3 regions of the Endozoicomonas sp. ALD040 genome follow, and region 1 is predicted to be linked to each of the others. Evidence: predicted binding sites of a transcription regulator. Region 1 holds the regulator's gene; each other region holds the start of a gene.
The links. The regulator LexA, encoded in region 1, represses DNA repair genes until DNA is damaged. The targets are predictions, from matches to a motif close to TACTGTNTANNTANACAGTA.
Positions count from the first base shown of each region.

Region 2: a site for LexA is predicted at 1,305-1,324, ahead of recN (DNA repair protein RecN). Genes of this name have one in related genera too.
Region 3: a site for LexA is predicted at 1,376-1,395, ahead of ACOJUN_RS00485 (DNA topoisomerase III). Genes of this name have one in related genera too.

Region 1 covers NZ_CP184829.1:5,724,497-5,726,772, forward strand. The annotation lists gene ACOJUN_RS20690 (serpin family protein) at 1-441, shown strand, start outside; gene lexA (transcriptional repressor LexA) at 683-1,300, shown strand; gene ACOJUN_RS20700 (SulA-like leucine-rich domain-containing protein) at 1,412-1,900, shown strand; gene ACOJUN_RS20705 (hypothetical protein) at 1,927-2,169, opposite strand.
Region 2 covers NZ_CP184829.1:978,529-980,804, reverse strand. The annotation lists gene recN (DNA repair protein RecN) at 1-1,280, opposite strand, end outside; gene grpE (nucleotide exchange factor GrpE) at 1,539-2,123, shown strand.
Region 3 covers NZ_CP184829.1:188,516-190,791, forward strand. The annotation lists gene ACOJUN_RS00485 (DNA topoisomerase III) at 1-1,303, opposite strand, end outside; gene ACOJUN_RS00490 (hypothetical protein) at 1,434-2,276, opposite strand, start outside.

The sequences.
Region 1 (2,276 bases):
AATGATTTGAAATCTGATAAAAGTTTGAAACCAAATGACTTGACAGCTGATAGCAAAATGACTCCTATCGAAAATTATAAAAATTACAGAAAAATAGATGAACCCAAAAAAGACGAAAAAATTATTGAAGAAACTATTAACTCTATAAAATATATGTTACCAGATGATGAATCTATTGATGTGAGTAAACTAATATACCATAAGTTTGATCCGAAAGAGGATTTTAATATCAAAAGTGCCAAAGCAGTTAAATCCAGATTAGCTATCCATACTGGTAGTAAGGATAATGCCCTTGATATCAGAGAAAGAATATTAGAATGGCTTGATTACAAACATGTAGATTTTGTTAAAGTTTGGCATGGTTTTGATGGCTTTGAAGTAGAAGTTTCAAATGATGCCTGGGATGCACTGCGGAAGAAATTAACTTCTACACAATCATAAATAAAATGCCAAATCCGGAGATTAACCACCTCCGGATTTTTTATTAAAAAAAGCTTCAGGGACTCAGCTTGCGAATTTCAGCCAACAACTCATCACTATGGTGGCAAAGCATGCCTCACCTGCACCATTGACGACCCTCTTGTCAGTTTTTGCTTATCGTCGCAGCCTGGATAATAACTTGCCACCACAAGAATACTGTATATAATCACAGATACTGTATAAAAAAACAGATTGAGAGACCATGATCAAACTGACTAAACGGCAATCCGAGATACTGGACCTGATCAAATCTCATATTGACGAGACAGGTTTCCCACCCACCAGAGCCGAAATCGCCAAGACCTTCGGCTTTCGCTCACCCAATGCTGCCGAAGAACATCTCAGGGCACTGGCCCGTAAAGGCGCTATCGAGATTACCCCCGGCGCCTCCCGCGGTATCCGTATTCCGGACAGCCAGCCTGAAGGCCTTCCGATTATCGGACAAGTTGCTGCCGGGAACCCGATCCTCGCCCAGGAACATATCGAAGACCACCTGATGCTCAATCCCGCTTTCTTCACCCCATCGGCAGACTTCCTGTTAAGGGTAAAAGGAATGAGCATGAAGGACATCGGGATTCTTGATGGTGACCTGCTGGCCGTTCACAAGACAACAGATGTTCGAAACGGTCAGGTTGTCGTCGCCCGGATTGAAGATGATGTCACCGTAAAAAGATTCGAGAAACAGAAAAACAAAGTATTGCTGCATCCGGAAAACGACGAGTTCGAAACCATAGTCGTTGATCTCACTCAGGATGCCTTTGCCATCGAAGGTTTAAGCGTCGGAGTCATCAGAAATCAGTCCTTAGACGGAATAAGATGAGCCTGACCATTACCAGAGACACTACTCACAACAGGCAGCTGTTGTTAAAGGCCCACTACGCTGAAGTGCGAATAACAAACAGCGTCCGGGCTATGCCAGAAGGAAGAATTTATGCTGTACCGAACCAGCAGTGAAAGGCACAATTTTTCAGCCCCAAGCTACCAGACCAATACAGTCTGCATTAACCCCTCGCGCCTAGAAAAGACTTTATCAGGAAAAACTGAAAAGTCTCTGAAGCCCAGTATTAATGAACTCATTCTTTCAGGTCAACCCTGGCAGGCAGAACAACTCCTGACGCCCATGCTCAGTCAGCTGTCCACTGACAGTGAACGTTGGTTGACCCTGATTCTGGCAGATGACACCAGAACCCTGCACTGGTTAAAGAATTGCGACTTAAATCATGACAAGGTGCAAATCTTTAGCTCCAACAATATTAATCAGACATTGGAACTCACCAGGAAAGCGCTGGCATCCGGAACCAGCCACACTGTCATCAGCTGGCTGGGGCATTTGGATAAAGGGTGGCTAACTAAGCTTGAAAGCGCAGCCAGGAATGGACAGTGTCAGGGGCTGGCTATTCGCAGTAGACAGGTTGCATGATGCCCGTCATTTTCATGAAAATGGAGTCAGTGCAGTACTCTGTTCTCAGGAATCTCTTCTTCAGAGGATTGCGGACGAGTGAGTTCAGCAACTTCACGCATGCCAGCATCAAACATGACCTTTGCCACTTGCAAATGGTCCCCTTCAAGATACTGTTTGGCTTCCTCTGAAAATTTCATAGTCAGCAGGGGCTCACCCTCGTCGTCACTGCTTCGCAGAACAATCTCTCCTGTTGGAAGTTCCACAATTTCCAAAAACGATGCAGCCATATTTCGTTCCATAAATAGCGTATAAGAGGGAGAAATCATGCAGCATTGTGACTTATGATGCAATAGGTCAGTAGAGAGTAATGCAAAGTGTTATTGCAGACTGGAAA
Region 2 (2,276 bases), 2.3 Mb from region 1:
GCTCTGGGTGGTTGACCCGGGTTAGTCGTCACCAGGAATTCGACCTCTTCAGCACCATTGGCTGAGAGCATGCTGCCCTCTATCGGTGTCAGGGCAATGATGAACTCTCCGTGGGGCAGGCCGAGCAAAGCCATGCGTCTAGTGATTTTTTTTTCAAGTTGTCTGGCAGCAGACTGACGTTTTCTGGAGAGTTTTTCGCATTGGTTCTGAAACTCGGATTTTAGTTCGATCAGCTTTTGTTGTAATGCTTCAACCCGTTCATCGCTGAACTGGATGCTCTCCAGCTCAGAGCCAAGCGTGCTTTGCTTTTCCAATAACGCTTCGGGTTGAACCCTGTGCTTTCTCGCAAGGTCGTAAATAGCACTGAGGCGTTCATCCACATCCCGCATTCTGGCGGGATCGGCATCAAAATGATCGATAAAGTGATTGATTTCTCCTACCGCTTCCTCGACCTGAATTTGGGCAGAGGACATCATTTCAATTGTGTTGTTGATGGCTGGGTGATCTATTTGCAGATCGCTCAGGCGCTGCAGGCAGGTGGAGAGTTTCTGGAGAATGTTACCTGCCTCGTTGTCTGAGCAGATAGCATTGATTTCGTGACACACGGAAAGAGTGCCTTCAGCATGGGATAACTGTTTGAGTTCCTGCTCAAGTTGTTCCAGCTCTCCTTCCTGAAGCGATAGCTGTTCCAGCTCCTGAAGCTGATAGCTGAGCAGTTGCACTCGTTCATCCTGCTCCCTGCGATTATGGCTGAGAGTGGTCAGTTCATCATGTGTCTGGTTGAACTGATGGGCAGTGCGAGCCACTTCGGAGGCCAGTTTTTGTATGTCGGCATAATCATCCAGAAGCAGTCGATGGTTGCTTTTTTTCAGTAACGACTGGCTTTCATGCTGGCCATGGATATCAATTAACCGTTCACCAATGGCCCGAAGATCCGCAAGGGGAGAAAGAGTCCCATTGATATAGGCACGGGACCGTCCCTCTTTGGTAATGACTCTTCGGAGAATGCACTCATCATCACTGGCCAGATCTTTTTCTTGCAGCCATGCTTTTGCCGCAGTGCACTGGCTGATATCAAAAGAAGCGTGAATCTCAGCTTTGTCAGTACCCTGACGAACACAGTGACTATCGGTTCTGTCACCCGTTGCCAGACCGAGAGCATCCAGCATGATGGACTTACCGGCACCGGTCTCGCCGGTAATGACAGTCATTCCACAATGGATGTCCAGATCCAGCTGGTCAACGATGGCGAAGTTGCTGATGGACAGTTGGGTCAGCATGATAAATACCCGCTACTGTAGCTTTACTGTTTATATATACAGTAACCTGAAGTGTGCGATTCGTAAAGTCAGAGCTGAAAAAATCCACTGATCCTGAACTGAATGAGATGGGGGGCCGTTGTGATTTTGTTTTGCGGCCCGGTGTTTTGCGAAATGATCGCTTGCGTTAAAAAAACTGTTTTTCAGGTCTTGAATCCGGAATTCGTGACCCAATATACGTTTCATCTAAATGATTGCCTCCCGGTCGGAGATTCTGGAATGACAGTAGAAAGCAGCAAACCTGAAGAGCAGGTAACGGAAGAAGCCACAGAGCAGCAGGCAGAAGAAAGCCTGCTGAACGAAGAGGGTGGTGTTGAACTCGACAGTGAAGGTAATCTGACCGACGGCCTTGAGAGTCAGCTGGAAGCACTCAACGAAGAACTTGCCAGGGCGAAAGATCAGACTCTGCGTACTGCTGCTGAAATGCAGAACATTAAGCGTCGTGCCGAGCAGGATGTTGAAAAGGCTCACAAATTTGCTCTGGAAAAATTTGTTGACGCACTGATTCCAGTGGTTGATAGCCTGGAAAAAGGCATTGAAAGTGCCGAACAGGCAGAAGGGTCTCACGAAGCCCTGGTAGAAGGTATGAAGCTGACTCTGAAGCAGTTCCTGGATGCATTGGGACGCTTCGCGGTAGTTCAGGAAGACCCCAGTGGTCAGCCTTTTGACCCGAACTTCCATCAGGCCATGTCGATGGTTCCGAATCCCGATGTTGAAGCCAACACCGTGATTGATGTTTTCCAGAAAGGATACAAGCTGAATGGTCGTTTGATTCGTCCGGCTATGGTTGTTGTTTCCAAATAAGTGATTTTGCTGAGGAATATTCAAAAAAGAATATTTCAACAGCCTTGAAATCAAATCGATTGATCCCATATTGATTTCAAAGGCCAAAAACAGCTGCTCACCAGACACTGGCAAGCAGCCCTCAGCTGAAGAATTAAAGAATTGAACTAAAGA
Region 3 (2,276 bases), 1.5 Mb from region 1:
ATTGCCCGCCTTCCAGGGTGACACTGACTTTACGAGCTAAAAACCGGTGATCCGGATAAAACTGTGCCACATACTGTCTGGCGATGAGGCCATATAAGTTGCGCTCCCGGTCACCCATTTTGTAGAGATCAGTTCTTCGGGTGGTCGGGATAATACCGTGGTGTGCGCTTACTTTGCTGTCATTCCAGGCTTTGCTTTTGCGGTCGGGTAATGCACCGTCCACAGCACTGGCCAGTTTTTCATCATTGCTTCGTATCGCGCCAAGCACTTCCGGTGCCTCCCTGAAATGCTCCACAGGCAGATAACGACAATCCGATCGGGGATAAGTCACCAGTTTCTGCTCATAAAGCTTTTGACAGACATCCAACACTTCCTTGGCACTCATCCTTAACTGTTTGGCAGCATCAATCTGAAGAGCGGAAAGTGAATAGGGTAACGGTGGCGATTCCTTGCCAGGTTTCTTCTCCAGCTTAGTGACTGTCCCCTCCTTGCCCTGAATCCTGCTGACAACATTTTCCGCCAGTCGACGATCAAGTACACGGCCCTCGTCATCCATCCAGGGCTGGCAGGCTTCACTGGGTTGCCATTTTGCCTTGAAACACTCACCCTGGTCAGTCACCAGCAGGGCAAAGACTTCGAAATAAGGTTTGGGTTGGAAATCGGCAATATCTTCGTCTCTTCGAACCACCAGGCCCAAAACCGGAGTCTGTACCCGACCGACAGAAAGCAAACCGCCATAACCTGCCTTTTTGCCAAGAACGGTATAGGCACGGGTTAAATTGATACCATAGAGCCAGTCGGCACGGGAGCGTGTCAGAGCGGAAACAGAAAGAGGTACAAAATCAGAATTGCTCTGCATTCGATCGAAGGCTTTCTTAACTGCCGGACCGTTCAAGTCATTCACTAAAAGACGACGGACACTTTTTCTGCGGGTTGGTGAAAGTTTGAGATAATCCAACACTTCATCGACCAGCAACTGCCCTTCCCTGTCCGGGTCTCCGGCATGAACAATGACATCAGCCGTTTTCAACAGCTTACGAATCACCGATAACTGGGAGCGAGTGTTTTTTCGTGGTTGCAGTTGCCACTGCTGGGGAACAATAGGCAAATGTTCAAAACGCCATTGCTTGAAGGCAGGGTCATACTGCTCAGGCTCAACCTGCTCCAGCAGGTGGCCTATACACCAGGTGACGACATCACCGGATGCGGTCTCTATGTAGCCATCCTGTCGTTTATGGGGGCGGGGCAAAACATCGGCTATGGCTCTGCCCAGACTGGGTTTTTCAGCAATGATTAAACGCATCAGGTCAACAAAAGTTACATCAGATCAATGGTACAGCTGCCTATAATAAGTTTCTTTCTGGCCGTATCATAGCCCTGAATAAGCAGACAGCCCAAGGCTTCAGCCTTTTTCAAGTATCTGGCCAGTTGGTTCAATATACGTTCAGCAATGATAGCAGGTACTCCCTGAGCCTTGAGTCATTAATTAACTTGAAGAATTCGTCAAGCTGTTCTTTATCATAACCGGTATTCTGATCGAATATGTGCTGAATCAGTACCTTGGTTGCCAAAATATCACGAATATCCTTGCTTTCTGTGTTTTTGATTTCATCAAATAATTCCTTGTTCTCACCCTGTACCAACTTTCTCTTAACTTGTGTATCGAGACGCCAAACTTCAGCATTGGGGCAGTGGACCAGCCATACAACATCCAGCAGATCAGGCATGGCGTTTTTTGCCTTAATGATTTGCTTGTTTGTCTGACGACGAAGCGGTGAGTCCTGGTTAAATTGATTCAGTGCTGCTGCCTTTATTTCTGGCTGATAGTCATTCACGAAAAATGACTCAAGGCCTGTGCCTTGCCAGAGTGATTGAAGATGTTCGTTCACCTGAGTTTGAAAATGACGCCATTGGTAAAAAGGAATCTTATTCATTGTGATGGCTTTGGCCAGGTTGATATCTCCTGTAACCAGGGTTAATGGTTGAGAGAAGTAAGCCAGAGCATTGTAAGCATTGTCGTTATCAATAAAACCAGAATCGATAAACGTTATTTTTCTATATTCAGAGACATTAGGGTCACAATCGCTATACGTTATTTTTTTATATTCAGAGGTTGTGCGCTGACAATAGCTATTTGATGCACTGTTTGATTTGTAATGAACATTGCCAAAACCCAGTTCACTGAGCATTTCTTTAAAGGATTCTGTTGATAACATTGACCATTTAAGGTCGGTAACAATTTTTATGTCACCCGGATCTATTCTTCTGATAATCTC